2 linked regions of the Alloalcanivorax dieselolei B5 genome follow. The protein of the gene in region 1 binds, or shares a complex with, the protein of each later gene. Links are inferred from orthologs where the notes say so. Each region holds a gene or a part of one and is shown on either strand. Other genes may lie near its edges. The genes, in order: B5T_RS17385 and B5T_RS07500.

Evidence for each region.
Region 2: the proteins of B5T_RS17385 (region 1) and B5T_RS07500 are in contact, whole or in part, in a crystal structure (PDB 1YFN), measured with the Escherichia coli proteins. The link is inferred for Alloalcanivorax dieselolei B5 from one-to-one orthologs.

What each region holds. Positions count from the first base shown.
Region 1 is NC_018691.1:3,903,163-3,918,176, reverse strand. What follows is about bases 1,318-4,133. They hold B5T_RS17385 (ClpXP protease specificity-enhancing factor), read left to right. Parts: upstream 1,318-2,429; coding sequence 2,430-2,837; downstream 2,838-4,133. Other genes in these bases: B5T_RS17380 (LTA synthase family protein), read left to right, coding at 2,881-4,133; sspA (stringent starvation protein SspA), read left to right, coding at 1,713-2,351; B5T_RS17395 (cytochrome c1), read left to right, coding at 1,318-1,621. Also shown: B5T_RS17400 (cytochrome b), read left to right, coding at 1-965; more of B5T_RS17395, read left to right, coding at 965-1,317; more of B5T_RS17380, read left to right, coding at 4,134-4,875; B5T_RS17375 (MFS transporter), read right to left, coding at 5,039-6,244; B5T_RS17370 (SDR family NAD(P)-dependent oxidoreductase), read right to left, coding at 6,314-7,099; B5T_RS17365 (AMP-binding protein), read right to left, coding at 7,239-8,798; B5T_RS17360 (TRAP transporter large permease), read right to left, coding at 8,963-10,264; B5T_RS22380 (TRAP transporter small permease), read right to left, coding at 10,261-10,734; B5T_RS17350 (TRAP transporter substrate-binding protein), read right to left, coding at 10,790-11,845; B5T_RS17345 (aldehyde dehydrogenase family protein), read right to left, coding at 11,866-13,290; B5T_RS17340 (GMC family oxidoreductase), read right to left, coding at 13,287-14,906. UniProt on the Escherichia coli protein: Enhances recognition of ssrA-tagged proteins by the ClpX-ClpP protease; the ssrA degradation tag (AANDENYALAA) is added trans-translationally to proteins that are stalled on the ribosome, freeing the ribosome and targeting stalled peptides for degradation.
Region 2 is NC_018691.1:1,633,978-1,649,151, forward strand. What follows is about bases 3,386-6,361. They hold B5T_RS07500 (sigma-E factor negative regulatory protein), read left to right. Parts: upstream 3,386-4,566; coding sequence 4,567-5,157; downstream 5,158-6,361. Other genes in these bases: nadB (L-aspartate oxidase), read right to left, coding at 3,386-3,609; rpoE (RNA polymerase sigma factor RpoE), read left to right, coding at 3,978-4,562; B5T_RS07505 (MucB/RseB C-terminal domain-containing protein), read left to right, coding at 5,161-6,141; B5T_RS07510 (SoxR reducing system RseC family protein), read left to right, coding at 6,138-6,361. Also shown: CAF17-like 4Fe-4S cluster assembly/insertion protein YgfZ, read right to left, coding at 1-941; B5T_RS07480 (FAD assembly factor SdhE), read left to right, coding at 1,337-1,594; B5T_RS07485 (hypothetical protein), read left to right, coding at 1,554-1,988; more of nadB, read right to left, coding at 1,972-3,385; more of B5T_RS07510, read left to right, coding at 6,362-6,599; B5T_RS07515 (DegQ family serine endoprotease), read left to right, coding at 6,652-8,121; lepA (translation elongation factor 4), read left to right, coding at 8,276-10,075; lepB (signal peptidase I), read left to right, coding at 10,075-10,863; B5T_RS07530 (DUF4845 domain-containing protein), read left to right, coding at 10,868-11,245; rnc (ribonuclease III), read left to right, coding at 11,242-11,928; GTPase Era, read left to right, coding at 11,921-12,829; DNA repair protein RecO, read left to right, coding at 12,807-13,499; pdxJ (pyridoxine 5'-phosphate synthase), read right to left, coding at 13,655-14,383; B5T_RS07555 (response regulator), read right to left, coding at 14,638-15,174. UniProt on the Escherichia coli protein: An anti-sigma factor for extracytoplasmic function (ECF) sigma factor sigma-E (RpoE). ECF sigma factors are held in an inactive form by an anti-sigma factor until released by regulated intramembrane proteolysis (RIP).

The sequences.
Region 1 (15,014 bases):
GCCTGCTGTACGGCTCCTACAAGCCGCCGCGGGAACTGGTGTGGATCTTCGGCATGTTGATCTACGTGGCACTGATGGCCGAAGGTTTCCTCGGCTACGTGCTGCCCTGGGGTAACATGTCCTACTGGGGCGCCCAGGTGATCATCTCCCTGGCCGGCGCGATTCCGTTCGACGTGATTCCGTTCATCGACGCCAACGACGCCAAGGAAATCGGTGAGGCCCTCACCACCTGGGTGCGTGGCGACTATCTGCTGTCCACCGCCACCGTGAACAAATTCTTCGCCCTGCACGTGGTGGCGATTCCGCTGGTGCTGGTGGCCCTGGTTTTCCTGCACATCCTGGCGCTGCATGAAGTCGGCTCCAACAACCCGGATGGCGTGGAAATCAAGAAGCACAAGGACGAGAACGGGATCCCCAAAGACGGCATCCCGTTCCACCCTTACTACACCGTCAAGGACCTGCCCGGCGTCATCATCTTCATGATGGTGTTCGCGGTGGTGATCTTCTACTTCCCCACCGGCGGCGGCTATTTGATCGAGAAGCCCAACTTCGCGCCGGCGGATCCGCTGAAGACCCCGGATCACATCGCTCCGGTGTGGTACTACGGCCCCTATTACGCGATGCTGCGTGCCACCACCATCGACTGGTTTATCTCGTCCAAGGCCTGGGGGCTGATCGCCATGGGCGGCGCCATTGCCATTCTGTTCCTGCTGCCCTGGCTGGACCGCCATCCGGTCAAGTCCATCCGTTACAAGGGCCTGGTGAGCAAGATCACCCTGGCGCTATTCGTGGTGGACTTCCTGATCCTCGGCTATCTCGGGACCCAGCCGGCCACCGGTCTGGCGAAGACCGTGGCGCAGATCGGCACGGTGTATTACTTCCTGTTCTTCATCGTGATACTGCCATTCGGCCATCGATTCGAAAAATCCAAGCCGGTACCTGAGCGCGTCACGGGGGGTCACTGATGAAGAAGCTTTTTGCCGCCATTTTGTTCAGCTGTTTGCCGGTATTGGCCGTGGCCGCCGGTGGTCATGACGCTGAGTATGAGAAGGCTCCGGTCAATCTGCAGGACAAAGTGAGCCTGCAGAACGGTGCCAAGCTTTATGTCAATTACTGCATGGGTTGTCATAGTCTGGAATATCTGCGTTACGGTCGTATGGGCGACGACCTGGGTATCCCGGATGAGCTGGTACTGAAGTATATGAACTTCACCAGTGATAAGATTGGTGATCCGATGCAGAACGCCATGGATAAGGAAGACGCCAAGAAGTGGTTCGGGACCGCGCCGCCGGATCTGACCCTGGAAGCGCGCCTGCAATCCCCGGATTGGCTGTATTCTTATCTGATCGGCTTCTATGAGGATGAATCCCGTCCGTTCGGTTACAACAACAAGGTGTTCCCGAACGTCGGCATGCCGCATGTGATGGCCGGTATGCAGGAAGCCCTGGATGAAGAGGAATTCAAGGCCGCCATGGGCGATATCACCAACTTCCTCACTTACGCGGCGGAGCCGATTGCGCCCACCCGTGAGCGGATTGGTGTTTACGTGCTCGTGTTCCTTGCTATCCTTCTCGTACCGGCGTACCTGCTGAAGAAGGAATACTGGAAAGACGTTCACTGATCCACGAACGTTGATCCAGCCTGCAACAGGGTAACCGCGCAAGCGGCTACCCTGTTTGTGTTATTAGATGATGCTTGGAGATGACTCGACCATGGGCGTGGTGACCAAACGTTCCTCAATGACTTTCTTCTCTTCCCCGGACGATCACTACAGCCACCGGGTGCGTATTGTCCTGGCGGAGAAGGGCGTAACCGTGGATATCGTGGACGTGGACAGCCGGGACAAACCGGAAGATCTGGCGGCCCTGAATCCGTATAACGAGGTCCCGACCCTGGTGGACCGTGAGCTGACCCTGTATCAGTCCACGGTGATCATGGAGTATCTGGACGAGCGCTTCCCGCATCCGCCGTTGCTGCCGGTGTATCCGGTGGCGCGGGCGCAGAGTCGTCTGCTGGTGCACCGTATCGAGCGTGACTGGTGTGGCCATGTGGACGCCCTGGTGCTGGGCGAGGAGAAAGACGCCGCTTTGAACAAGCGCCGCAAGGAACTGCGCGAAGGAATGATCGCCACCGCGCCGATCTTCAATGAGCTGCCGTTCTTCATGAGCGAGGAATTCACCCTGGTGGACTGCGTGGTGGCGCCGATTTTGTGGCGGTTGCCCGTTCTGGGTGTGGACCTGCCCGCCAAGCAGGCCAAGCCGCTGCTGGATTACGCCGAGCGCCTGTTTGACCGTGACAGCTTCCAGGCCAGCCTGACCGAAGCTGAGCGGGAAATGCGCCTGGCGCTGTGAACTCCGGCCCGTGCCCCCGCGCACGGGCTTTTTTTGCCGCCGGAGCGCGGCCGTATCCATCGGAAAAGCCCTGCTGTTATGTCCGAAATGACTTCCAACCGGCCCTATTTGATCCGCGCCACCCATGAGTGGATATGCGATAACGGTCTCACCCCTCATCTGGCGGTGGACGCGGGCTATCCCGGCACCGAAGTGCCGCAGGAATTCGTCAAGGATGGCCAGATCGTACTGAACGTGGCTCCCCGGGCCGTGACCCAGTTCGTGGCGGGCAACGATGAAATCGTCTTTTCTGCCCGTTTCGGCGGCGTGCCGCATCATCTCAGAGTGCCGGTGGGCGCGGTGATCGCGATTTTCGCCCGCGAGAACGGCCAGGGCATGGCGTTCGAGCCCATAGATCCACCCCCGGATCCCCCCGAAGACGGCCCCGATGACAATGGTCCTGACAAAGGCCCCGACAAGGGCCCGCGTTTACGTGTGGTGAAATAAGCGCCGCCGACCCCGACAACCCGCATCTGATTGTGGAGCCTGTATGCTGTTTTCGCCACGTGTGCGATTGATCCTGAGCCTGGTTGCCGCGTTCTTCCTGGTTTTCGTGGTACTGAGGGGGGCGTTCTTCTGGTTTTTCCTTTCCGGCCTGGAACTGCCTTCGCAAGAACTCTGGCATGCCTTCGGCATTGGTGTCCGCTTCGACTTGCGTTTGGCCCTGCTGATTGTTCTGCCGGTGGCCATTCTCAGCCTGCTGCCGGGCCTGTTCGGTCTGCGCCGCGGACAGCTGGCCCGCAAACTGGCGGTGGCCTGGCTGGCTCTGGCCTCCGCCGTGGCCTGTTTCGTTTACATCGCGGATTTCGCCCACTACAGCTATCTGGAAGAACGCCTGAACAGCTCTGTGTTGCGTTTCCTGACCAACCGTGGGGATTCCCTGCAGATGGTGTGGGAGAGCTACCCGGTGGTCTGGCTGGCGCTGCTGCTGCTGGTGACGCTGGCGGTGGGAGCCTGGTTGGGGCGCAAGCCGATTGCCGCCTTCGCGCGCCGCCCGGCGCCGGGGCGGGGCTGGTTGGGTGGCACCATCGCCGTGGCGTTGGGTATCTATCTGTACGCTCTGGGGATCATGGGGCAAACCGGCACCGTGCCGCTGCGCTGGAGTGACGCCTACTTTTCCAACAATCTGCAGGTGGCGTCCCTGGGGTTGAACCCGGCGATTTTCTTTTACGACACCTACACCACCGGTACCCGGGAACATGACGATGAGCTGCTGGCGCAGCGCTATCAACGGGTGGCGGAATACCTGGGGGTGAGCAATCCGGACCCCGAGACCATGACGTTCGCCCGGTCGGTGCCGGGGCAGGCACCGCAACGGCCACCCAATGTGGTTCTGATTCACCTGGAATCCATGGGCGCCAACCGCATGGGGCTGTTTGGCAACCCCATGGAAGCCACGCCCAATCTGGACCGTCTCGGTAATGAGGGGCTGTTCTTCCCCAATTTCATGGTGCCCTCCAGCGGTACCGCCCGCACCGTGTTTGGTCTGGTGACCGGGATTCCCGACATTACCTGGGGTGGCTCCACCGCATCCCGGGATCCGCAGATCGTCAATCAGTACACCCTGGTCAACGCTTTTAAAGGCTACGAGCGCCTCTATTTCATAGGCGGTTCCGCCGGCTGGGCCAATATCCGTGGCGTATTGAAGAACAACATTCAGGATCTGGAGTTGTGGGAGGCCGGAGACTACGACGCCCCCAACATTGATGTCTGGGGCATCTCGGACCGGGATCTGTTCAAGGCCGCTCACCAGCGCCTGGACCAACTGGATCCGGACAAGCCGTTCATTGCCTTCATCCAGACCGCCGGCAACCATCGGCCGTTCACCATTCCCGATGATGATTCCAACTTCGAGGTGATCAATCCGCCGGAAGACAAAGTGCGCCAGCACAGCTTCCTCGGCAACGATCAGTACAACGCGGTGCGCCTGTTGGACTACAACATCGGTTACTACCTGAATGACCTGGTGGCTAATTCCCATTACGCGGACAACACCATCTTCATTCTGTACGGCGACCATAACGACCGCTCCGAGCCATCCCAACACATGGGTTACAGCGAGTCCCTGCTGCTGGACAAGCATCATGTGCCGTTGATCATCTACGGCCCGGACGTCATTGGTGAGCACCGGGTGATTGAGCGCCCCGCCAGCCTGGTGGATATCATGCCGATGGCGCTGGGGCTGGTCGGGCTGCCGTATGAGAACCGCACCATGGGGCGGGATCTGCTGGATATCGAGGGCCCCTCATACGCGATCACCTTTGGCGGTGACCGTTCCCACCGGCCGTTAATCGGCCTGGTTGGCGAGGATTATCACCTGAGCATGTACTACGACGGTGACAACGCGCGGCTTTACGATCTGAAGGATCCGCGCCTGGAAGCGGATGTCGGCGTGGACCAGCCGGAGGTGTTCCAGGACCGCAAGGAACTGCTGGAAGGGCTGTATCAGGCGGGGCGTTATATGCTCCACCATAATCGGCCTTAGTGCGGCTTGGAGACATAAACTCAAAGGTTGCTACAAGGCCGCTGTAGGAGCTTGCCCTGCAAGCGAATTTCCTTTTGGAAATGGGTGCCCATTCGCTTGCAGGGCAAGCTCCTACAGCGGCTTCGTAGTACCCGCTGTGGGAAGCGATGTGTTTAAGCGGTCTTCAGGACACCGCCACATCAGCCGGGAACCGGCGAATACGCTGAGTCAGAAACAAGCCGACGATCAGCCAGAAGCAGGTAAAGCCGATGGCGAGCGGGAAGCCTCCCGGCGTTTCGATCAGCCAGCCCGCCACCGCCGGGCCGATAAGTTGTCCGCCGGCGAAGAACAGGGTGACATAACTGAACGCGATGGGAATGTAACGCGGTGCCACCTGGTCGGTACTGGCGGCCTGGATCAGGGTGAAGACCCCATTGACCGCGCAGCCCATGAAGAAGAAATGGGCGATGAACAGAGGCAGGCTCTGATCGACCAGTGGCAGTGCCATGGCAACGGTCACCACCGACATGGCCAGGCTCAGGGTATTGCCGCGCCCCCAGCGGTCCGACAGCGAGCCCCATAACGGGCCGCTGAGGACGGAGAGCAACCCCATCATCGCCATCAGCCATCCCGCGATGGTTTCGTCGAAGCCGGATTCCACCACATAACTGACCATGAACAGAGCCTGGGTGATGTACACCATGCCGATGATGCCGTACACCAGCGCCATGATGATGACCCGGGGATTCCGGTAGATCAGCCACTTGTCCGCCGAGGGCGGCCGCGCCGTGTTGGCATCGTCGCTGGCGGGCGGATCACGCACCGCCATCAGAACCAGTAAGCCGACGGCGCCGGCAACGGCGGCGAAAATCCCCCAGGTCACCCGCCAGCCGTTCGCGCCGAAAAGATCGGAGAGCCAGGGTACCAGCAGCCCGATGAAGAAAATCCCCGCGCCGACGCCGGCGGTCATGCAGCCGATCATCATTCCGCGCCGCTCCGGGTACCAGGTGGCCAGCAGAGACACCGTGGGCGCGAAGCAGAACGCGGTGCCGAAGCCGAGCAAGGCCATCAGCACCACGATCAGAATATAGTCGCTGGCGGCGGCCAGCCCGGCGAAGCCGACGGTCACCGCGGCAAGACCGAAAATCACCGTATTGCGGGCGCCCCAGCGGCTGGCCGCGAGACCGCCAAGCAATACGAACAGCAGATAACCCAGGGCGGTGACCGTGCCCAGAGCGCCGGCCTGGCGGTAGCTCAGCCCGAGATCGGCGCGCATGGCCGGCAACAGCAGACCGTAGGCCAGGCGGGCGAAGACAATCACCACCAGCGCCACCAGCATGGCGGACACGGCCATGACGAAAGGGTTGGGCCTGTTATCGGTTCGCGGCATTGGGGCAATCACTCTGGTGGGGCCGGGCCAGCATGGTCGGCGTGATCAGCGAAACAAGCAACCTATCCATCACGCGTTGCGTGCCATCAGACCGCCGTCCACCGGAATCACCGCGCCGGTGAGGTAGGACGCCGCCGGCAGGCACAGGCTGACGGTCATGTGCGCCACTTCTTCCGGGGCGCCATAGCGTCGCAAAGCGGTTCGCCGTCTGGCGAAAATGGCCTTGTGCTCGTCCGCGATCCGCGCGGTCATATCGGTGTCGATGGGGCCGGGGCAGATGCAATTGACGGTGATGCCTTCCTTGCCCAGCTCCACCGCCAGGGCGCGGGTCAGGCCGGTGACGCCGGCCTTGGCCGCGGCATAGGCGCTGTTCTCGGCGGTGGCGCCGAGCGCTTCGGTGGAAGCGATATTGACAATGCGGGGATGGTGCGAGCCCCGCAGGTGGGGCAGCGCGGCCCGCACCAGGCGTTGCTGGGCGGTCAGCAGAATCGACAGGCTGGTGTGCCACGTGGCCTCGTAGTCGTCCGCCAAGGACGAGATGGCGGTGAAGCCGGAGACCCCGGCATTGTTGATGAGAATGTCCAGGCCGCCAAAGGCTTCGGCCACCTCGGCGGTGACCGCTTCGATCGCCGCGGCGTCGCTCACGTCCAGGGTCCAGCTTTGCGCCTGGAAACCCGCGTCGCGAATCTCCATGGCGACCTGCCCGGCGCCGTCACCATCGCGGTCGGTAACGGCAACCCGCGCGCCCTCGCTGGCGAACACCCGGGCGGTGGCTCGTCCCATGCCGCTGGCGCCACCGGTCACCAGGACCCGGGCACCGTTCAGGGAACGGCTCAATTCGGTGAGGCTACTCATGCTTGGACCTCTCTTGCAGGTTCACGATGTTTGCGCCACACGCCAATTCGCTGCCTTGGCAGCGAATACAGCGCGAATTCATATCTCCAAGACCAATAATCAGTCACTGCCGTGGCTTCAGCCTCCAAGCCGGCAGTCTCTAGACAGCAGCCGCCCATTGCTGGCGAAGGGCTTTCTTGTCCAGTTTGCCGTAAGCGGTGAGCGGCAGGCTGTCGAGCAGATGGATCTGTTTGGGGACCTTGTACTTGGACAGCGCGCCTTTGCAGTGGCGCAGCAGGGCTTCCAGGTCCAGCTCGGCGCCGGCATCGGGGACCACGAACGCGGTCACCGCCTCGCCCCAGTCTGGATCGGGCAGGCCGACCACCGCCACCTGGCCGACACCGGGGTACGGCTGGATGGCGTTCTCCACCTCCGAGGTGTACACGTTCATGCCGCCGCTGATGATCATGTCGTTCTTGCGGTCCAGCAGGTACAGATAACCGTCCGCGTCCATCCGTCCGATGTCGCCGGTGTGCAGCCAGCCGTCCACCAGCGTTTCGGCGCTTTTCTCCGGCAGGCCATGATAACCGAGCATGTTGTACGGCGTGCGTGCCGCCACTTCGCCGCTTTCCCCCGCGGGCACCGGTTTCCCGTTGTCATCGACGATACGGACCTGACTCATGGTCGCGGCCTGACCGCAACTGAGCAGCCGCTCCGGATGGGCCGGGTTGTGGTCCTCCCGGCGCAACCGGGTGATAAAGTTGGGCGCTTCCGACTGGCCGTAGAGCTGCATGAACACCGGCCCGAAGGTTTCCAGGCCCTGAGTCAGACGCTCCACCGTGATCGGGGCGGCGCCGTACAGCATGGTGCGCAGCGAACTCAGATCCGGACGGGGCTCCGGATTGGCCTCCAGCCAGTCCAGCAGCCGGTAAATCATGGTGGGTACCATGAAGGTGAGAGTGACCTTGTCCTCGCTGATGCGGCGGATCACGGTGGCGGGATCGAATCCGGGTTCGATGTAATGGGTAGCCCCTTTCAGCAACCCGACCATCAGGATACTCCCAGCGGCATGGGGCAGAGGCGAGGTAAGCAGGAAGCGCTCGTCGTCCTGCAGTGCCAGCTCCATCTGGTGGGAAAGCAGATTCAGATAAATGTTTTGTTGGTTGTGCAGGACGCCCTTGGGCTTGCCCGTGGTGCCGCCGGTGTAGGGAATGAAGGCCAGATCATCCGGTGTCACGTTGACGTCGGTGTACTCCGGCTTGCCGGAGGCGAGAAAATCATCCCAGGGCATCATGTCCGACGGGCAATCCCGCGTCGGTCCGAGTGCGATCACCTGTTCCAGCTCCGGCAGGCGATCGCGGTGACGGGAGAGCAGCTCGAAACGCTGAGCATCGACGATGGCCACCCGGGTGTTGGAGTCCGCCAGAATATAGAGCACCTCATCGTCGCTGAGCATGCTGTTCAAAGCCACCCGGGTGGCGCCGGCCTGAATCACCCCCTGGGCCGCCACCGCGAACTCCAGGCAATTGGCCATGGCGAGCGCCACCCGGGTGCCGGGGGTGACGCCGAGGTCGATGAGGGCGTTGCCGACCTGAAAGCTGCCGCGCTGCAGCTCGGCGTAACTGAGGCTGTGCCCCCCCATGGTCAGCGCGCAGCGGTCCGCGAAACGGGCCAGAGCACCGGTGTACAGGGATTTCAGCGTCATCAGCGGGACGGTCATGGAGGCACCTGATTGTTGTCGTTGTCGGGCGGCAGGCGGAGAGCCGGATGGGTCGGTGTATTACGTTAGCGAGGGCGGCAGCGGGTGAGCATCGTCGGAACCGACGAAGCGGTGGTTTCGAGGGAGGGGAGGCGGCGTCCCCATGAGAACGCCGCGGGGCTGAATCAGCGTAGAGACCGGAGCAGTTCCGGCAGTGCGAGACTGAGTTGAGGGAACAAGGTCACCAGTGCCAGCACCCCCAGCAGGGCCAGCAGGAACGGCCAGATGCTGCGAATGATCTTCTCCACAGGTACCCCGGAAATCTGACTGGACACGAACAGGTTGACCCCCAGCGGCGGTGTCAGGAAGGCGATCTGGATATTGGTCACCAGAATGATGCCGAAGTGCACCGGGTTGATGCCGAAGGCGGTGACCAGCGGCACTAGGATCGGCGCCAGGATGATGATCGCCGACATGGTTTCCATGAAGGTGCCCACCAGGATCAGGAACACGTTGATCCACAGCAGAATCACCAGCGGATTGGTGGAGACACCGGACATGGCCACGGAGATCTGCTGTGGAATGGTTTCCAGGGTGATCACCTTGGCCAGCAGCGCTGAGCAGGCGACCACGATCATCAGCGCGCCGGAGATGCGGTGGGTCTGCTCGAAGGCTTCGTGCAGTGCCCGGGCGTCCAGTTGTCGATACACGAAACGGGCCACCACCAGCGCGTAAAAGACCGCCACCACCGAAGCCTCCACCGGGGTGAACAGGCCCGAGTAGATGCCGCCAAGAATCAGCACCGGCAAAAACAGGGCGAATTTGGCGTGCCAGATCAACGCGCCCAGGCTCTCGTTCTCGTCCTCCTGCTCATGCACCGGATTGACCACGGCACCGGAACGTTTGGCCATCACATAGGCGGTGAATACCAGCACCACGCCCATCAACAGCCCGGGCAGCAGACCGGCGGCGAATACGTCGGCGATCGACACATTGGCGATGATGGCGTAGATGATCATCGGGTTACTGGGGGGAATCAGGATGCCCAGAGTGCCGCCAGTGGCGGTGACCGAGGCCGCGTAGGGTGCCGGGTAGCCGTAACGCACCATGGACGGAATCATGATCGACCCGATCGCCGCCACGGTGCCCGGGCCGGAGCCGGAAATCGCGGCGAAGAACATGCACGACAGAATCGTCACCATGCCGAGGCTGCCGGGGATGTGCCCGAACATGCGCCGGAAGATACGAATGATGTCGTGGGTCAGGCCGCCTTTCTCCATAATGTTGCCGGCCAGGATAAAGGCGGGAATCGCCAGCAGCGCGAAGTTGTCCACGCCGTTGAAAATACTCTGCGCGGCGAACACCAGGTCGGCGCCGAGAAACCAGGCGGCGGCGAAGCCAGTCAGACCGAGCGCCGCGTAGATCGGCACGCCGAGCAGCAGCAGTGCCGGCAGCATAATGATCAGTACCCATTGCACGGTAGTCATGCCAGACCCTCCCCGACCTCGCCACCAGCGTTGCGGCCGAACAGCCGGCCCAGCGCCGATAGCACGAACGCCAGGATCAACACCACGAACAGATAGTTGGTATTGAAACCGAGCACCGGCGACACACTGGGGTATTTAATGCCGTCGATGACGTTGCGATAGCAGTAGATGATCATCAGCACGTCAAACAACAGCAGCAGGGCCGTGGTCATGATTTCCACCGGCCCCCGCCCCAGGCGCCGGCTCAGCCAGTCGGCGAAGACGCCGATGCGCAGGTCCGCTCTGGTCAGCGAGGAGTAACTGGCGCTGATAAAGACGAAGGAGATAAAGGCGAACCGGGACAGTTCCTCGGTCCATTCCAGGCCGGCGTTGAAACTGCGGCCGAAGATCTGCAGCAGCAGCGCCAGCACCATGCCCGACAGCAACGCGTGGCACAGCGCCAATTGGGACTTTCTCAACAGGTTGTACATAAGTTTGTCTCCCGTCGGAACGGCCTGCGCCGTCCTGACCGCGGGCTGAATTGTTTTATTGATTGCTCGCTTTATAGGACTCGAGGATGTCCAGCGCTTTCTTGGTCAGGTCCTCACCGTCCTTGCCGATCAGGGGGTAATAGTGGGGCCAGGCCGCGCGGGCTTTTTCCGCCCAGGGCGTCTCGTTCTTGATGTCGGTGATCTCGACGCCGGCTTCCTCGGCCAGCTTCCACCAGCGGGCCTCGTCCAGTGGCTGCCACCAGCGCACGTATTTCGTGGTTTCGCGACCAGCTCGCAATACTGCTTTCTGCAAGTCCGGCGCCAGGTCCTGGAACCAGCGCTCGGACACCACGATGGGGTGGGTGAGGATGGTGTAGTGCAGCCGTGAAATGCGTCCGATCACTTCGTCGAACTTCATGCCGATAATGTCGCTCACCGGGCTGTCGCCGCCTTCCACCACACCTTGCTGCAGGGCGCTGTAGAGTTCGTTCCAGGCGATCGGCGCCGGCGACGCATTCCAGGATTTATAGGTGCCGAGCATGATCGCGTTGGGCGGCACGCGCATTTTCAGCGGCGCCAGATCCGCCGGGGTTTCGATGGGCTCCGGGGCGTTGTAGAAGAAATGCCGCCAGCCGGTATTTTCCCAGCCGATAATGCGGACACCCGCTTCCTCGATCACCCGCGGTTGCAGCACCGGTGTGATGTGGTCCAGCAGGTAGTTGGATTCCTCGGTGCTCTGGGTGAGATAGGGTAGCAGCAGCACGTTCAGGCTGGGCGCTACCTGGGCCATGTTGTTGGTGGCGGGAATCGTCACCTGGATGACGCCCTGACGGGCCTGCTGCAGCATTTCCTTTTCGCTGCCCAACTGCGAGCCTGGAAAGATCACCGGGCGGATGCGGTTGTCGGTGTAGATGGCGACCAGTTCCGCGAAGCGTTTCAGCGCCACGGTTTGCGAACTCCACTCCATATTCAGGGAGTGGGCCAGCCGCATGGTGATCTGATCACCTTCCTTGGGCACCGACCGGTAGTCGAACGGATTGGGGGTGTCGGCGGCCACCGGGTTGGTCAATAAAACGGTGGCCAGCACAGCCAGTTTGGCGATTGTTCTCATGATTATCACCCTGTTGTTATTTACCAGGCCAGGTAAGCGGCCTGTTCGATGGTGTAGAAGGCGGACGCCGAAGCCCCCACCGAGTAAGCGCCCAGCCCGGAATGCTTCATGCCGCCGAACGGCATGTTCACGTCCGGCACCGTGCCGTTGTTCACGTGCAGCATTCCGTTGCGGCTTTCGTCCAGGAAGCGCTGGATCAGCGCATGGGAATCCGAGAACAGGCTGGAAGTGAGCCCGTATTCGGTGTCGTTGAGAATGGTCAGCGCCTGATCGGCGTCGTCGTAGGGCAGCACCGAGAGCACCGGGCCGAAGATTTCCTGACGGCTGGCGGTGTCGGACACGCCGGCGTTGTCCAGTAGTGTGGGGGCGAAGAAATAGCCGCCCTCGCAGCCGGGCACGGTGGCCGGCTCGCCGCCGGTGACCAGGGTGGCGCCCTCGTCCACGGCGCGGGCGGTGAGCGTTTTGACGCTGTCGAAGTGGGCACCGTTGCACAGCGGGCCCAGGGTGGTGGTAGCGTCCAGGCCATCACCCAGGCGCAGACCCCGGGCCCGTTCGGCGAGGCCCCGAACCACGGCCTGATGCAGATTCCGCTGCACGATCACCCGGCTGAGGCTGGTGCAGCGTTGCCCGCCGGTTTGAAACGCGGCGCCGAACACCTGGTCCAGGCAGCCGTCCAGGTCGGCGCTGTCATTGATGATCACGCCATTCTTGCCGCCCAACTCCAGTTGCGCGGGTACCAGGCCCTCGGCGGCGGCCAGACCGACCTTGCGGCCCACCGCCACCGAGCCGGTGAAGCTGACCCCGTCGAAGCGGCCGGCGGCGGTGAGCTGGCTGGCGAAGGCGCCGCCGCAGGGCAGCACCTGCACCAGGCCGGCAGGGAAGTGTCGCGCGGCGATTTCCGCCAGCAGAAAGGCCGCCGCCGGGGTGAACTGGGACGGTTTGATCACGAGCGCATTGCCGAAGGCGATGGCCGGGCACAGTTTGCGCAGCGGTGTCATCGCCGGGAAGTTCCACGGGCAGATGGCCAGCAGGGTGCCGCGCGGACGGCGCAGGATCAGATTGCGCACCCGTGGGCGGGCGGCGGCGGTGGTCTGCAGTTGCTGACGCGCCGCTTCGCCGGCCATGAAGCGGCCTTCGGCGCAGCCCTTGAGGGTTTCATTGCGTGCTTCATTGAGCGGCTTGCCCTGTTCCAGGGTGATGGCCTCGGCGATGCGGTCCACGTTCGCCACCACCTCATCGAGGAATGCCAGCAGCCGGTCGCCGCGCACCACCGGTGGCACCTCCGCCCACTCGGCCTGGGCGCGGGCGGCCTGGTTGAACACCCGGTCCACGGCGTCCGGGTCGGTCACTTCCGCGTAACCACCCACCACCTGGTCGGGGCGGGCCGGGTTCACGGTATCGAAGGGCGTGCCCCCTCCGAGATGGCTTCGGTAATCAAATTTCATGGTTGGGACTCCGGGTTGGCGTCTTCAAGAATCAGGGCCGCGCCTTTTTCACCGATCATCAGTGAGGGCGCATTGGTATTGGCGGAGGTCACCGTGGGCATCACCGACGCGTCCACCACGCGCAGGCCCCGCACGCCGCGCACGCGCAAGCGTGGATCGACCACGGCGCCGTCGTCGCTGCCCATGCGGCAGGTGCCGACGCAATGGAACACGGTGCCGCCGCGCTGCCGGGCGGACTCCCACAAGGCGTCGTCGCCGTCCACCTGCTCGCCGGGTTCCATCTCCACGTCCCAGAGTTCGCGGAACGCCGGTTGGCGGGCGATGTCACGGAGAATTTTCATGCCTTCGACGATCACCTTGCGGTCGTGTGGATCGGAGAAATAGCGCGGCTCGATCACCGGCGCGGCGTCCGGGTTGGCGGAGGCGATGCGCACCTGGCCACGGGAGCGCGGGTGGCACTGCCACACCGAAGCGGTGAAACCGGGGTAGCGGTGCAACGGCGTGCCCGGCTTGTCCACGGACAGCGGCATCACGTTGAACTGCACATCCGGCCGGCCACCGTCGGCGTAGCGAGTGCAGGCGCTACCGCCCACCTGGCCGGCACCCACGGTGAGGGAGCCGGAGGCGTTCAGCAGCCATTCCAGTCCCATCTTCGCCAGCTTGATTGGGTTGCGCACATCGGTGTTCAGCGACAGCTTTCGCTTCAACCGGTAGATGGCCCGCACCTGATAGTGGTCCTGCAGATTGGCGCCCACCTCCGGTGCGTCATGAATCGGCTTGATACCGTGCCGGCGCAGCAATTCAGCGGGACCGACGCCGGACAACTGCAGCAGTTGTGGCGTCTGGATGGCGCCGGCGCACAGAATCACTTCACGGCTGGCGCCGGCCCGGTGCACGGCGCCGTTCCGGCGCCATTCCACGCCCACCGCCCGGTTGCCTTCGAACAGCACCCGATTGGTGGGTGCCTCGGTGACGATGGTCAGGTTGGGACGGTCCTTGATCGGCGTCAGAAATGCCTTGGCGGAACTGCAGCGCCAGCGGCCCTTGAGGCTCAGTTGGTAGGGGCCCACGCCGCGAGTGTCGGCGCTGTTCATGTCCGGGTTGAAGGGCAGGCCGTATTGCTCGGCGGCGCGCAACCAGGCGCGGCAGGCGGGGTTGTCGGTGCGCATGTCGGAGACCCCCAACTCACCGCGGTCGCCGCGGCTGGCGTCGCCGTGGCCGGTGTAGCGCTCCAGACGGCGGAAGTACGGCAGCACCTCGTCGTAGGACCAGCCGGTGGCACCCTGTTCGGCCCAGCTGTCGAAATCCTCGCGCTGGCCGCGAATAAAGATCAGCCCGTTGATGGAACTGGAACCGCCGATCACCTTGCCCCGCGGCCAGACGATATTGCGCCCGCCACTGCCCTCGGAGGGCTCGGTGTCGAACAGACGCGCCACCCGGGTATCGTAAATCGAGCGGTAATAGCCCACCGGAAAGTGCAGCCAGAAATTGCGGTCCCAGCCGCCCGCTTCCAGCAACAGCACCCGGTTGTCGCGGTTCGCGGACAGCCGGTTCGCGACGATGCAGCCGGCCGAACCGGCGCCCACCACGATGTAGTCGTATTGTTTGTCGGACACCGTGTACTCCTTGGGATGAGAAGTCATGAAGTCCTAATGTTAGGACATCAGTTGATGCGAACGTTTCCACATGCTAGGTTTCGTGTCAAGCATTTGCCGGGAAGGGAT
Region 2 (15,174 bases), 2.3 Mb from region 1 along the record:
AGCTCATAAGGCAAATCGAGCGACGTTACGTTCAGCGCCTGATCATCAGCGAACAACTCTCCTTCATGGTCCAAACGCACCACCGCGAGCAGGCGGGGGGTGGGTTCGCCGCGGGCGCTGTCGACCACTTCGCCGACGGCGCGGCCGTCGGTGTTGCGCAGAGGTTGTCCCGGGGAGAGGGGCGGGCCGTTGTAGGTGAAGGCGGCCATGCGTTGCTTGAGCTTGCCCTTGAAGTGCATGCGCGCCACCACTTCCTGGCCGGTGTAGCAGCCTTTGTTGAAGCTGACGCCGCCGAGCAGGTCGTAGTTGAGCACCTGGGGCAGGAACAGATCCTCGCCGCCGGGGTAGATCTGGCCTTCGCCGGCGCCGATATCGAGAAAACGCCAGCCCTCGCCGTCGACCGGGGTGCGGCTTGCCCGCTTAAGTTGCGCCCGGCTCAGTTCCGCCAGGGCGTCGTCAGCGCCGATCACCAGCAATTGCTCGGTGAGCGGATAACGCAGCAGGGTCAGGCCATCATGGTGGCGGCCGTGGCCTGCTTCCGGCAGCGGCAGGCCGGTTTGCTCCAGCGCTCCGGCCAGTCCGATCACGCGCAGATCCTCCGCCACTTCAAACGTCACCTTGGCGCGCAGGCGGTATTTTTCCAGGCAACGGATCACCGTCTCGGCCATGGTCGCCGGGCACAGGATCAGATAGCCCTGGTCATCGCGGATCAGGCGCAGGCTCACCAGGCCCCGGCCTTTCAGCGACAGATGCATGGCGGCATGGTGCTCGCCCTGGTCGATCCGTTGCAGGTCACAGGTGAGTTGCCCTTGCAGATAGGACCCCGCTTCCTCGCCGCGCACCCGCACCACCGCCAGATGGTCGCAGATCGCCAGGGCCGGTGTGGTAACGCCGCCGTTGGCGGGGGAGAGTTCAGCGATCAAAGAAGACCAAGCGCTCATAGTGTTCCCGGTTGTTGGCTGGTCACACATGATAGGGAATCGGGGTGGGTGCTGTCAGCCGAAGAGCCTGTTTAAGGTCTCTACGCCGCCGCGTTGCCGCTGGAAAAGCCGCCAGACGACGTCATGGACTGCAGGCTCTGGTGGGTCCAAAGTCAAAGGCCGGGGCGTCGTCTGGCGGCTTTTCCAGCGCAACCCGAAGGGCCGGGCCCCTTTTTCCGCCAGGCCGCGATTACGCTTGTTTATGTAGAATGACTACACCGCACAATCGGAATCACGACCTGACGAAAAAATGAACTCCGGCGCGGTGGCGTAGAGACCTTAAACAGGCTCTTACCATATCGCCGGAACGTCGCCTGACATACAATTGCTCGCCTGCAATCGTATTGGGGAAAGACATGTCGCTGGCCGATCTGAAACGTCGTTATCGCTGGCAGTGCCGTCGTGGCGCTTCCGAGGTGGAGGTGGTGCTGTACGGCTATCTGGATCATCACTTCGAGCAGGATAGCGAGGCCAACCGGGCGCTGTTCCCGAAACTGCTGGAATGCGCGGACGTCGACATGCTGGAGTGGTTCACCGCCCGTTCGGAACCGCAAGACCTGGAGTTGCGCGCCTATGTCCGGCACATACTCGGCCTCGTTTCCACCCCGTCTTGAGCTGGGTCCTTCGGCCTGGCCGCGCCGTCTGCGCCTTGCCGCTTTGCTGATTGCCGCGCTGGCGCTGTGGCACAGCGCGGTGCCGGCGTGGGCCTTGCCGCCGCTGCTGGTAGGGCTGGCCTGGGGGTTGTGGCAGTGGACGCCGCCGCAGGTGAGGGCGGTGGCGGTGACCGCCACGGAAGTGACTCTGGTGTTGGAAAATGGGGATCTGGAGGATCGGGGTTCGGAAGGGCACAGGGTCACGGTGACGGCGCCGTTCCGCGCCTGGACGCCCGGGTCCTGGCTGGCACTGCGCTGCCCCGGCCGGGGCTGGGTCTGGATCTTCGCCGACCAGGCCGGGGAGGCGGCGCTCACGCCGCTGCGTCAGGTGCTCTGGCTCAATCGGCGGCGCTGACCGGCGAAAGGGCGCCCTCGTGCAGGGGGCTGTTGTCCGGCACCAGAACGCTGTCACGTGGCGGATCCTGGGGGCCGGGAAACTCGCGCATGAAATGCAGGCCCCGGCTTTCCCGGCGCTGCAGCGCCGAGCGGATGATCAGGTCGGCGATCACCACCAGGTTGCGCAGCTCCAGCAGATCGTTGCTGATGTGGTAGTTGCTGTAATAGTCGCTGATTTCCTTCTGCAGCAAATCCACTCGGTGCTGCGCCCGCTCCAGCCGTTTGACCGTACGCACGATGCCCACGTAGTCCCACATGAAGCGCCGCAACTCATCCCAGTTGTGGCTGATCACCACGTCTTCGTCGGAGTCGGTGACCAGGCTGTCGTCCCATTCCTCGGCGCCGCGCGGCAGCGGCAGACCGGCAAGGTGCTCGCTGATGTGGCGGGCCACGGAGCGGCCGTACACCAGGCATTCCAGCAGGGAATTGCTGGCCATGCGGTTGGCGCCGTGCAGGCCGGTGAAACTGGTTTCGCCCAGCGCGTACAGACCGGGCAGGTCGGTTTCGCCGTTCTCGTTGATCATCACCCCGCCGCAAGTGTAATGGGCCGCCGGCACCACCGGGATCGGATCGCGGGTGATGTCCAGACCCAGTTGCAGGCACTTGGCGTAGACGGTGGGGAAGTGCTCGATGATGAAATCCGCCGGCTTGTGGCTGATGTCCAGATACAGGCAGTCGGCGCCCAGGCGCTTCATCTCGTGGTCGATGGCGCGGGCCACCACGTCCCGTGGCGCCAGTTCCGCCCGTTCATGGAAGCGCGGCATGAAACGTTCGCCGTTGGGCAGCAGCAGTTTGCCGCCTTCGCCACGGATCGCCTCGGTGATCAGGAAGCTCTTGGCCTTGGGGTGGTACAGGCAGGTGGGGTGGAACTGCATGAATTCCATGTTCGCCACCCGGCAGCCGGCGCGCCAGGCCATGGCGATGCCGTCGCCGGTGGCCACGTCCGGATTGGAAGTGTACAGGTACACCTTGGAGGCGCCGCCGGTGGCCAGCACCACCGAGCGGGCCAGAATGACATCGGTTGCGCCGCTGCGGATATCGTGCACATAGGCGCCGCAGCAGCGCCGCTCGCCATTGTGCACCTGGGTGATCAGGTCCACCGCCACCCGGTGTTCGAACCGTTCCACATTGGTTTTTTCCTTGACGCGGTCGATCAGCGTGCTGGAAATCGCCACGCCGGTGGCGTCGGCGGCGTGGATGATGCGCCGGTGGCTGTGGCCGCCTTCGCGGGTCAAGTGGTAGGGCAGGGGCGCGTCCTGGCCGCCGGGCATGCGGGTGAAATCCACCCCTTGTTCAATCAGCCAGCGGATCGCTTCCGGGCCGTTTTCCACGGTGAACCGCACCGCGTCGTCGTGGCACAGGCCGGCGCCGGCCACATGGGTGTCCTGGACATGGCTGTCCATGGAATCGGATTCATCCAGCACCGCCGCCACGCCGCCCTGGGCGTAATAGGTGCTGGCGTGGGTCAGTTCACCCTTGGAAAGCAGTGCCACGCGGGCATCGTCGGGCAGGCGCAGGGCCACGGTCAGGCCGGCGGCGCCGGAACCGATGATCAGAACGTCGTAATGAAAGGTTGCCATAGCTATCCGCGGTTATCCGCGCCGCCGGCTCGACACCGTGACCGGGGACGATACGCAAAGCGGCGGATTATGGAGGTGAATTGTTGAACCATTGTGAAAACCGGCCATGTTCAGGGAGGCCAGTATAGCGGTCCAGGTAACTCCTGTTACAATACCGCGCTTCAATCCTGGCTGGCGGCGCCGAATTCGCTCCGGCACGGCCAGGGCAAGGCGAAGAACGCGACGTTCCGGGGGGCACAGTGCTTCTGCAACACCAGCTCACGACGGGAAAAACAGGGCCATCGGCGCCTGGTCGGTATGCGCCGCGCGTGCCGTGCCGACGGGATGCCGCCGCTCGTCTTGCCACGACCACCCCGAAGGAGTGCTAGGTGTCCGACGAACAGTTGGTCAAAAAAGCCAAGATTGGTGATCAGCGCGCCTTCGAAGTGTTGGTACTGAAGTACCAGCAACGCATTTTCGCTCTCATCAGCCGTTACGTCCGCGACCAGGATGAGGTCCAGGACGTGGCTCAGGAAGCCTTTATCAAAGCCTGGCGCGCCTTGCCGCGGTTCCGCGGTGACAGTGCCTTCTATACCTGGCTTTACCGCATCGCCGTCAATACCGCCAAGAACCATCTGGTGGCCCAGGGGCGCCGTCCTCCGGGCACCGACCTGGATGCCGCCGAGGCGGAACAGTACAGTGGTGCGGAAATCCTGCACGAGATTGGAACCCCTGAGTCCCATGTGTTGTCTGAGGAGCTGGAGGCAGTAATCCACCGGGCCATCGAGGCACTGCCCCAGGAACTCAAGACCGCCGTGACCCTGCGTGAATTCGAGGGCCTCAGCTATGAGGACATCGCGGTGGTCATGGAATGTCCGGTGGGAACGGTGCGTTCGCGCATCTTCCGGGCTCGGGAAGCCATCGACGAGGCGGTGCGGCCCCTGCTAGGGTCGCAACGTGGAGACAAAGGGTGAGGTCATGAAACGGGACTTTGAAGTGTTGTCCGCCCTGCTGGACGGTGAAACCAATGAATTCGAGACGCGGCGGGTGCTGCGGGATCTGGATACGCTGGATGAGAGCGATCTGGATACCCTGGCCCGTTGGCAACTCACCCGTGATGTGATGCATGGCCAGGCGGTTCGGCCGGTGCCATCGTCCTTTAACGCGCGTCTGTCCGAGGCGCTGGCGGCGGAATCGGCGCCGGCGCGCCGGTCCGGCCTGGTGGGTGGTTTCGCCCGGGTGGCGGTGGCCGCCTCCGTGGCCGCGGCCACCGTGGTGGGCTGGCAGTACTGGAGTGGGCCCTCCGGCTCTTCCCTGTCTTCCGGCGCGCCGCAAAACACCCTGGCCGCCAATGATCAGCGCATGAGCCGTCCGTTCGGCGATCTTTCGCTGGTGTCGCAAAGTGCCCGTGGCGGTGCCGGCGCGGTGCCGGTGCAGGTCAACGCGGCCCAGCCGCGGGTCAACGCCATGCTGATGCGGCACAGTGAGTTCGCCGCGCGCCACAGCGGGCAGGGCATGATGCCTTATGCCCGTCTGGTGAGCATGGACGCCCGCAACGGAGCACGCTAACGAATGCTGCGAACCCTCGCTTTTGGTCTGACCCTGATCGCGCCGCTGCCGGCGCTGCTGCTCGCCCCGCCGGCCTCGGCTCAGGAAGCCCCCGCGGCGACCCTGCTGCAATCCATGTCCGAGGCGTCCCGGCAACTCAACTATAAAGGCCGTTTCCTCTATCAGTTTGGTGCCGAAGTGAGCACCATGGAGGTGAGTCATGCGGTCTTCGACGATCATCAATATCAGCGTCTGACCCATCTCGACGGCCGCCTGGTGGAAGTGCTGCGGCGTGGACCGGAACTGGTTTGCCTGCATTCCAACGGCACCCTGACCCGGATCTCCGACGACGCCGACGGCTCCCCGCTGGAATTCCAGGACCGGCTGGCGAGCGCCATCCCTTCCCAGTACAACGTTCTCCTCGACGGTGACGGCCGCGTCGCTGGCCGATCGACCCTGCGCGTGCGCGTGGCGCCGCTGGACAACCACCGTTACGGTTACCGGCTGTGGCTGGATGACGAAAGCAAACTGCTGCTGAAGTCGGAAATGGTGGATGGCAACGGCCTGGCGCTGGAGCGAGTGGAATTCGTCACCCTGGATTTGAGTCCCGGGCTGCAACGGGCAGACTTCGATGTGCCCGAGACCCACAGCGAACGGGCCCTGGAAAACGTGGCGTCTTCCCGGCCCGGTAATTTCGTCATTGAGGCGCAGTGGCTGCCCGGCGGTTTCGAGGCCGTGGATCAGGACTGGCGCCGTGTCGACACGGTGGCGGATCCGGTGGCGGCACAGAGTTACAGTGACGGTCTCGCCACCTTCACCGTTTTCGCCGAAGCCACCGACGGCGCCAGCCCCGAAGAGGGGGTCAGCCGGGTCGGTCCCACCGTGGCGATCAGCCGCCACACCCAGAACGGGCCAGTTACCTTCCTTATGACCCTGGTGGGTGAAATCCCCCAGCCCACGGCCGAACGGGTCATGCAATCAATACAGGTCTCCACGGCGCAATGATCGAGGAGCACGGGCGCGTGGTGGCACGGGAGCCCGGCGCGATCTGGGTGGAAACCGTGCGGGCCGGTGTCTGTGATGCCTGCCAGGCCCGTAAGGGCTGCGGCCATCGTCTGATCAATCAAAGCGGCGGGCAGCGTGCCCGTCTTCGCGTGTTGACCCGCGACACTTTCCAGGACGACGAGGAAGTGGTGGTGGGCATTCCCGAAGGCGCTTTGCTGCGCGGTGCTCTGTGGGTTTACGCTTTACCCCTGGTTTTACTGTTTGCGGGCGCTTTGCTCGGCGGCGCCTTGCCGTTGCCGTTCGACGGCGCCGCGCTGTTCGGGGTGCTGGGCCTGCTGCTGGGTTTCATCATCAATCGTTGGCGCGATCGCGGTGATCGCGGCCGGGCGTATCAACCAACGGTCCTGCGCCGCCGTCCGGTGCGGGAGGATGGGGCGGTCAGGATCGTTTCGCCATAACCGCTGTCAGCACAAGACACACTAGACTCCATCGATGCACAGGGAGCTTTCCATGGGAATGATTCAACACTATTTGTTGCCGCCGCTGCTGGCGGTGGGGCTGGTGATCGCCGGTTGCGGTGGTTCGGAGCAACAACAGGCGCCGGCGGAACAGCCCAAGGCGGCCTCGCCAACCCAGGCGCAGCCGTCTTCCCAGCCGCTGGTCACCGGCCTGCCGGACTTCACTGCGCTGGTGGAGAAAGAGGGCCCGGCGGTGGTCAACATCAGCACCGTCACCCACCGTGACGCCAGCGACCGGCAACAGCAAATGGAGCAGCTGCCGGAATTCTTCCGCCGCTTCTTCGATGAATTCGGCGGCGGCATGCCGGAACAGGAGGACGTCCGCTCCCTGGGCTCCGGCTTCATCATCTCCAGCGACGGCTATGTGCTGACCAACAATCACGTGGTCGCCGACGCCGACGAAATCGTGGTGCGCCTGCAGGACCGCCGGGAGCTGGATGCCGAACTGGTGGGCGCCGATGAGCAGAGCGACCTGGCCCTGCTCAAGGTGGAGGCTTCCGACTTGCCGGTGGTCAACATCGGCTCCTCCGAAAATCTCAAGGTGGGCGAATGGGTGCTGGCCATTGGCGCGCCGTTCGGCTTCGACAGCTCGGTGACCGCCGGCATCGTCAGCGCCAAGGGGCGCAGCCTGCCATCGGACAACTATGTGCCGTTTATCCAGACCGACGTGGCCATCAACCCTGGCAACAGCGGCGGGCCGTTGTTCAATCTGAACGGCGAAGTGGTGGGTATCAATTCCCAGATCATCAGCCGCTCCGGCGGTTACATGGGGCTCAGCTTCGCCATCCCCATGGACATGGCCATGGATGTGGTGGAACAGCTCAAGGACACCGGCAAGGTGAGCCGGGGCTGGCTCGGCGTGCTGGTCCAGGAGGTGGACCGGGATCTGGCCGAGTCCTTCGGCCTGGAGCGGCCCATGGGGGCGCTGGTGGCCCAGGTGGTGGACGGCTCGCCGGCCGCCGCCGCGGGTTTGCAACCCGGTGACGTGATCATCGAGTTCGATGGTCATCAGATCGAGCGTTCCGGTGACCTGCCGAAGGTGGTCGGCACCATCAAGCCGGACAGCGAAGTAGACCTGACGGTGATGCGCGACGGCGGCAAGAAAGACTTGTCCGTGACCGTGGGCCAATTGCCCGAGGATCCGCGCCAGGCCGCCGCCGGCGGTGGTGGCGAGGATGCCCAGGGCGGCGTGCTCGGCCTGCAGGTGCGCGACGCCAGCGCCGCCGAACTGGCCCGCGCCAAGACCGATCACGGTGTCGTCGTCGCCAAGGTGGAAGAGGGCCCGGCCCGCACCGCGGGCGTTCGCAGCGGCGATATTCTGGTGTCTCTCAATAACCAGCCGGTCAAGGACATCGACGCCTTGCAGGACATCGTCAAGAACCTGCCCGAGCAGGGCACCGTGCCGGCCCTGGTCAACCGCGGCGGCAACGCCCGCTTCATCGCCCTCAAGCTGGGGCAGTGATCATCGCGGTCCTTTCCATTCCTTTCCATGGACGAAAGGACCACGATCGGCCTGCCTGATGCGGTTTATGGCGCCCGGCGACCAACAACTTTGGTTGCCGGGTGCATAATCCGCTAGAATCGCCCTCCATCGTTTCGTTCCCTGGCGGCAATTTGTGACCGACATTACCCATATTCGCAACTTCTCCATCATCGCCCACATCGATCACGGCAAATCCACCCTGGCGGACCGCTTCATCCAGACCTGTGGCGGCCTCAGCGATCGGGAACTGAAGGAGCAGGTTCTCGATTCCATGGATCTTGAGCGCGAGCGCGGCATCACCATCAAGGCGCAAAGCGTGACGCTGCACTACACCGCTCGCAATGGGGAAACCTACCAGCTCAACTTCATCGATACCCCCGGCCACGTGGACTTCTCCTACGAGGTGTCCCGCTCGCTGTCGGCCTGCGAGGGGGCCTTGCTGGTGGTGGACGCCGCTCAGGGGGTGGAAGCGCAGTCGGTGGCCAACTGTTACACCGCCATCGAGCAGGATCTGGAAGTGCTGCCGGTACTGAACAAGATCGACCTGCCGCAGGTGGAACCGGAACGGGTGATCGAGGAAATCGAGGAGATCATCGGCATCAACGCCATGGACGCCTGCCGGGTATCGGCCAAGACCGGTGTCGGTATCGATGATTTGCTCGAGCAACTGGTGGAGCGCATCCCGGCACCGGAAGGGGAGCGCGGCGGCCGTTTGCAGGCGCTGATCATCGATTCCTGGTTCGACAACTACATGGGCGTGATCTGTCTGGTGCGGGTCAAGCACGGCCGCCTCAAGAAAGGCGACAAGATCGTGGTCAAATCCACCGGCCAGACCCATGTGGTGGACAGCCTGGGGATTTTCACTCCCAAACGCACCGAAACCCGGCATCTGGAAGCCGGCGAGGTGGGCTGGGTCAGCGCCACCATCAAGGACATTCACGGTGCGCCGGTGGGCGATACCCTGACCCACGCCAACAGCCCGGACGTGCCGGCGCTGCCCGGCTTCCAGAAGGTCAAACCGCAGGTCTACGCCGGCATGTTCCCGGTCTCCGCGGACGACTACGAGGACTTCCGCGACGCGCTGTCCAAGCTGGCGTTGAACGACGCCTCCCTGTTCTACGAGCCGGAAACCTCGGACGCGCTGGGCTTCGGCTTCCGCGTCGGCTTCCTCGGCATGCTGCACATGGAGATCATCCATGAGCGGCTGGAACGGGAATACGACATGGACCTGATCACCACGGCGCCCACCGTGGTGTACGAATTGATGCTCAGTGACGGCAGCCTGCTGTACGTGGACAACCCGTCCAAGCTGCCCGAAGGCAACAAGATCGAGGAATTCCGCGAGCCCATCGCCCGCGTCAATATCCTGGTGCCGCAGGAATACGTGGGCAACGTGATCACCCTGTGCGTGGAGCGCCGCGGTGAGCAGAAGGGCATGCAGTACCTGGGCAAGCAGGTGTCGTTGGTGTACGACATTCCCATGGCCGAAGTGGTGTTGGATTTCTTCGATCGGCTGAAGTCGGTGAGCCGGGGCTTCGCCTCCCTGGACTACGCCTTCGAGCGTTTCCAGGCCACCAAACTGGTGCGGGTGGACGTGCTGATCAACGGCGACAAGGTCGATGCGCTGGCGATGATCTGCCACCTGGATCAATCCGCCCATCGCGGCCGGGTGCTGATCGAGAAGATGAAGGAACTGGTGCCCCGGCAGATGTTCGACGTGGCGATCCAGGCCGCCATCGGCAGCAAGATCATTGCCCGCCAGACGGTGAAGGCGCTGCGCAAGAACGTCACCGCCAAGTGTTACGGCGGTGACGTGTCTCGTAAGAAGAAGCTCCTCCAGAAACAGAAGGAGGGCAAGAAACGGATGAAGCAGGTGGGCAACGTGGAAATTCCCCAAGAGGCCTTCCTTGCCGTGCTGAAGGTGGATGACTGATGGATATAGATATTGGCTTCTGGTTGACCCTGGCGCTGCTGGTCACCGTGGTGGTATGGATACTCGACCGGCTGTTTAAACTGCGTCAGAGAGGCGGAAGTCTGGGCAGCACGGTGGAGACTTCGAATTCGTTGATTTCGGTGTTCTTCGTGGTGCTGGTGATCCGCTCCTTCGTGGTGGAACCGTTCACCATCCCCTCCGGCTCCATGCTGCCGACCCTGGAAGTGCACGACTTCATTCTGGTCAACAAATTCGCCTATGGGCTGCGCCTGCCGGTGACCAACACCAAGATCCTGGAGACCGGCGAACCGGAGCGCGGTGATGTGATGGTGTTCAAATTTCCGGAAAACCGTGCTCAGAATTTCATCAAACGAGTGATCGGTCTCCCCGGTGATGAAGTGGAAGTGCGTGATAATGTGGTGTACGTCAACGGTGAAGCGGTGCGGCGCGACCTGATCAAAAACGGTAGCAACAGTCAGGCGTGGCGCCGTGAGTATATCGAGGTGCTCGGCGAACATTCGCATCTGATTCGCCAGGAAGGCCCGGTCAATCCGTACACCGGAGACAAGGTCATTCCCCGCAACACCCAGGGCAAGTGGCAGGTACCCGAGGGGGAGTACTTTGTCATGGGTGACAACCGGGATAACAGCAACGACAGCCGTTTCTGGGGCTTCGTCCCCGAGAATCTGGTGGTGGGCAAGGCGTTCCTGATCTGGATGCACTGGGAACCGTTCTTCTCGCTGCCCAGCTTCTCCCGCAACGGCGCGATCGACAAAGTGGAGACATAACAACATGAAAGGGCGCGCACGTCAGGGGGGGCTTTCCCTATTGGGTTGGATCGTGGTGCTGATCGTTCTGGCGGTGTTCGGCACCGCCGCGTTCCGCATGGTGCCGGCGTATATGGAGTACAACACCATCAAATCGGCGACCGTTTCCTTGCTTGGCGACAGCAAGACCGCGCTGATGTCGGAGCGGGAAATCCGCGACGCGCTGAGCAAGCGTTTCATCATCAATCAGGTCAATGCGATCACCGCCAATGACCTGGTGGTGAGTAAGGAAGGCGGCCGTGTTTCGGTGGCGGTGGATTACGAAGTCCGTGAGCCGCTGTTCTACAATGTGTCCGTGGTGATGACGTTCCAGGACACATTCAGCAAATCGGCGGCGCCGTGATCGAACACCGTGAGCGTTTGGAAAAGGCCCTGGGCTACCGTTTCAGCGATGGGGAGCGGCTGGAACTGGCGTTGACCCATCGCAGCGTCAGCCGGCGTCACAATAACGAGCGGCTGGAATTCCTCGGTGACGCCCAGCTCAGCCAGATCATTTCCACCGAACTGTTCCACCGTTTTACGGACGCGGCGGAAGGGCAACTGACCCGCATGCGCGCCTCGCTGGTGCGTGGCCAGACCCTGGCGGAAGTGGCCCGCGAGCTGGGTCTGGGGGAATACCTGATTCTGGGCGGCGGTGAGCTGAAAAGCGGCGGCCACCGGCGTGACTCCATCCTGGCCGATACCCTGGAAGCGCTGATCGGCGCCATGGTCATTGATGGCGGTGAAGACGCCTGCCGCGAAGTCGTGCTGAGCTGGTTCGAAGCCCGGCTGGCGGCGATCAGCCCGCAGAGCGTGCGCAAGGACGCCAAAACCCGCTTGCAGGAATGGCTGCAGGCGCGCAAATATGAATTACCCGTCTACGGCGTGCTGTCGATCAGCGGCCAGGCGCCGAAACAATCCTTCGAGGTGGAATGCGAACTGAGTGGCTTGAAGAAAACCTTCCGTGCCAGCGGCCCGAGCCGCCGGCGTGCCGAGCAGCAGGCCGCGGAGCAGGCTCTGGAGTGGCTGGAGCAGACCTATGAGTGAATCCCGTCGCTGCGGTCTGGTGGCGATCATCGGCCGCCCCAACGTGGGCAAATCCACGCTGATGAACCATTTGATCGGCCAGAAGGTGAGTATCACCTCGCGTAAGCCGCAGACCACCCGTCACCGTATCCACGGCATTCTGACCCGGGACGACTGCCAGATCGTGTTCGCCGATACCCCGGGCATCCATACCGGCCAGCAACGGGCACTCAACCGGGCCATGAACGAAGCGGCCATGTCGGCGTTGTCCGATGTGGATGTCATCTGTTTCATGGTGGACAGCGACAAGTGGAATGAAGGTGACGAGCACGTACTGTCATTGCTGGCCCGGGCCGGCGACATTCCGGTGATCCTGGTGGTCAATAAAGTGGATCGCCTGGACGACAAAGCCGCCATGCTGCCGTTGCTGGACAAACTCAACCAGCGTCACGATTTCGCCGAAGTGATTCCGGTGTCCGCGCTGGGCGGACACAACCTGGACGTGTTGGAACAGGCGCTGGTTTCCCGCTTGCCGGAAGGCGATTTCTGGTTCGACGAGGACCAACTCACCGATCGCAGCCTGCGTTTCATGGCGGCGGAAATCATCCGCGAAAAAGTGGTCCGGCAACTGGGTCAGGAAGTCCCCCATCAGGTCACCGTGGAAATCGACCTGTGGGAGGACGGACCCCGTGTCACCGACATCGCCGCCACCATTCTGGTGGAACGGCGCGGGCAGAAAAAAATTCTCATCGGCGATAAAGGCGAGCGCATCAAGAGCATCGGCACCCAGGCCCGCCGCGACATCGAAAACCTGATCGAGCGCCGCGTCATGCTCAATCTGTGGGTGAAGATCAAGGCTGGCTGGTCCGATGACGATCGCGCCCTGCGTTCCCTGGGCTATGACGACTCGCGACAATCCTGACGGCGCCAACGGCCTCGAACCGGCCTGGCTGCTGCATCGCCGGCCGTTCCGCAACACCAGTCTGATTCTCGACCTGTTCCTGCCCGGCGGCGGCCGGGTCGGCGCGGTGGCCCGCGGTGGCCGTCGTAACCCGGCGCTGGCGCCGTTCGTGCCGCTGTGGGTGCAATTGCAGCAGGGCAGCGGCGAACTCCATACCCTGCGTCAGGTGGAACCGCGCGGCGTGGCCGTCGCCCTGAGCGGTAACGCCTTGTATTGCGGCTTCTACCTCAACGAGCTGCTGGTACGCTTGCTGCACCGCGACGATCCTCATCCGGACCTGTGGCCCGCCTACGAACACACGTTGAACGAGCTGAAAGGCGACACGCCCCTGGATGTGTCCCTGCGCCGTTTCGAAATGGTGCTGCTGGAAGAGGTGGGCTACGGCCTGGTGCTCGAACACGATGGCGAAGGGCAACCGCTATCGCCGGAACTGCGCTACGGCTGGGTGCCGGACCTGGGGCTGATACCCAACAAAAACGGCCACTCCGGCGCCGACCTGCAAGCCCTGGCCGAAGACCACTGGAGCCCGGCGGTCCGCCGCATGGCCAAACAACTACTGCGCGAAGCCCTGGCGCCACACCTGGGCGGAAGACCGCTGAGGAGCCGCGAATTATTTCGCGGCACCAGCTAACAGCAAAAAAACGATTTTTAGCCGCTGTGGGAGCTTGCCTGCAAGCGAATGGGGTGCGCTCGGGCGTTTGGCAATATTCGCTTGCAGGCAAGCTCCTACAGTGGCTAAAGACCACCTGTTTTTGTTTTTCGCTTTTCGCTGCCAACTGTCCACTATCAACTATTCTTTATGATTTCCCGCATTTCCCGCACCGCCTCATGCAGGCCGCTGATGACTGCCTGGGCGATAATGGCGTGGCCGATGTTGAGTTCGTTGATGCCAGGGATGGCGGCGATGTCGCGGGTGTTGTGGTAGTGCAGGCCATGACCAGCGTTGACGATCAGTCCGGCGTTCAGACCCAGTGCCACGCCTTCTCGTACCCGTTCCAGTTCCGCCAGCCGTGCCGCTTCGTTGGTGGCGTCGGCATAATGCCCGGTGTGGATCTCGATGGCCGGGGCGCCACAGCGACGGGCTGCTTCGATCTGCGTGGCGTCGGCGTCGATGAACAAGGACACTTCGATGCCCGCTTCGCCCAGGCGGTCGCAGCAGGCCTTGATCCAGGCTTCGTTAGCGGCCACGTCGAGACCGCCTTCGGTGGTCAGTTCTTCCCGTTTCTCCGGTACCAGACAGCAATGAGCCGGACCAATGCGGCGGGCGATGCCGACCATCTCCTCGGTGGCCGCCATTTCCAGATTCATGCGGGTTTGTAGTGTTTGCGCCAGCAGCTCTACATCACGATCCTGGATATGGCGCCGGTCCTCGCGCAGGTGCACCGTGATCCCGTCGGCCCCCGCCTGCTCCGCCACCAGCGCCGCCTGCACCGGCTCCGGATAACGGGTGCCGCGGGCCTGTCGCAGCGTGGCGATATGATCGATATTGACGCCGAGAAGAACGGAAGAAGGCATGGGGATGAGTACCGTGGGTTGGAAATGAACCGATATGATAACGGAAAAGGCAATTGGAAGTTGACAGTTGATAGTGGACAGTTGACAGCGAAAAAACGAAAACAACAGGCCTCCTTAGCTACTGCGGGAAGCTTGCTTGCAAGCGAATGGGGGCCCTCAGACGTTTAGCAATATTCGCTTGCAGGCAAGCTCCCACAACGGCTGAAGATCGAGCTTCTTTGTCTTTATTGTTTTTCGCTGTCAACTGTCCACTATCAACTGTCAACTGTCTTTCCGTGTTCTTGCACTTGCTCAATCTCCGCCAATAACTGCCCCACCAAGGCATCCAACTGCGCTTCCGGCTGATGGCCCTTGAGGCCTTCCTCGAGGCGGCGGGCGGCTTGTTCCAGGCGCGGAGTGCCGCAGTAGCGGGTGGCGCCGTGGAGGCGGTGGACCCGTTCCAGCAGCTCTTCCAGGTCGCCGCTTTGCGCCAGGTCACGAATGCCGGGGCCGTCCTGTTCCAGATTGTTGAGCAGCATCTCGAACATGTCGCGGGCCAGGGCGTCGCGGCCGCCGGCGCGTTTGCGGCCCAGTTCCTCATCCACCACCGGGGTGTCCGGCTCGATGTCGATGTCAGCGGTCTTGTTTTCCGATTGTGCCGGTGTGCTGCTTTGTCGACCGAGAACCCAGCGCTCCAGAGTATGGCGAAGCTGCTCCTCGGTGATCGGTTTGCTCAGGTAGTCGTCCATGCCGGCGGCCAGCAGGGCGCGCTTTTCGTTTTCCAGGGCGTGGGCGGTGAGCGCGATGATCGG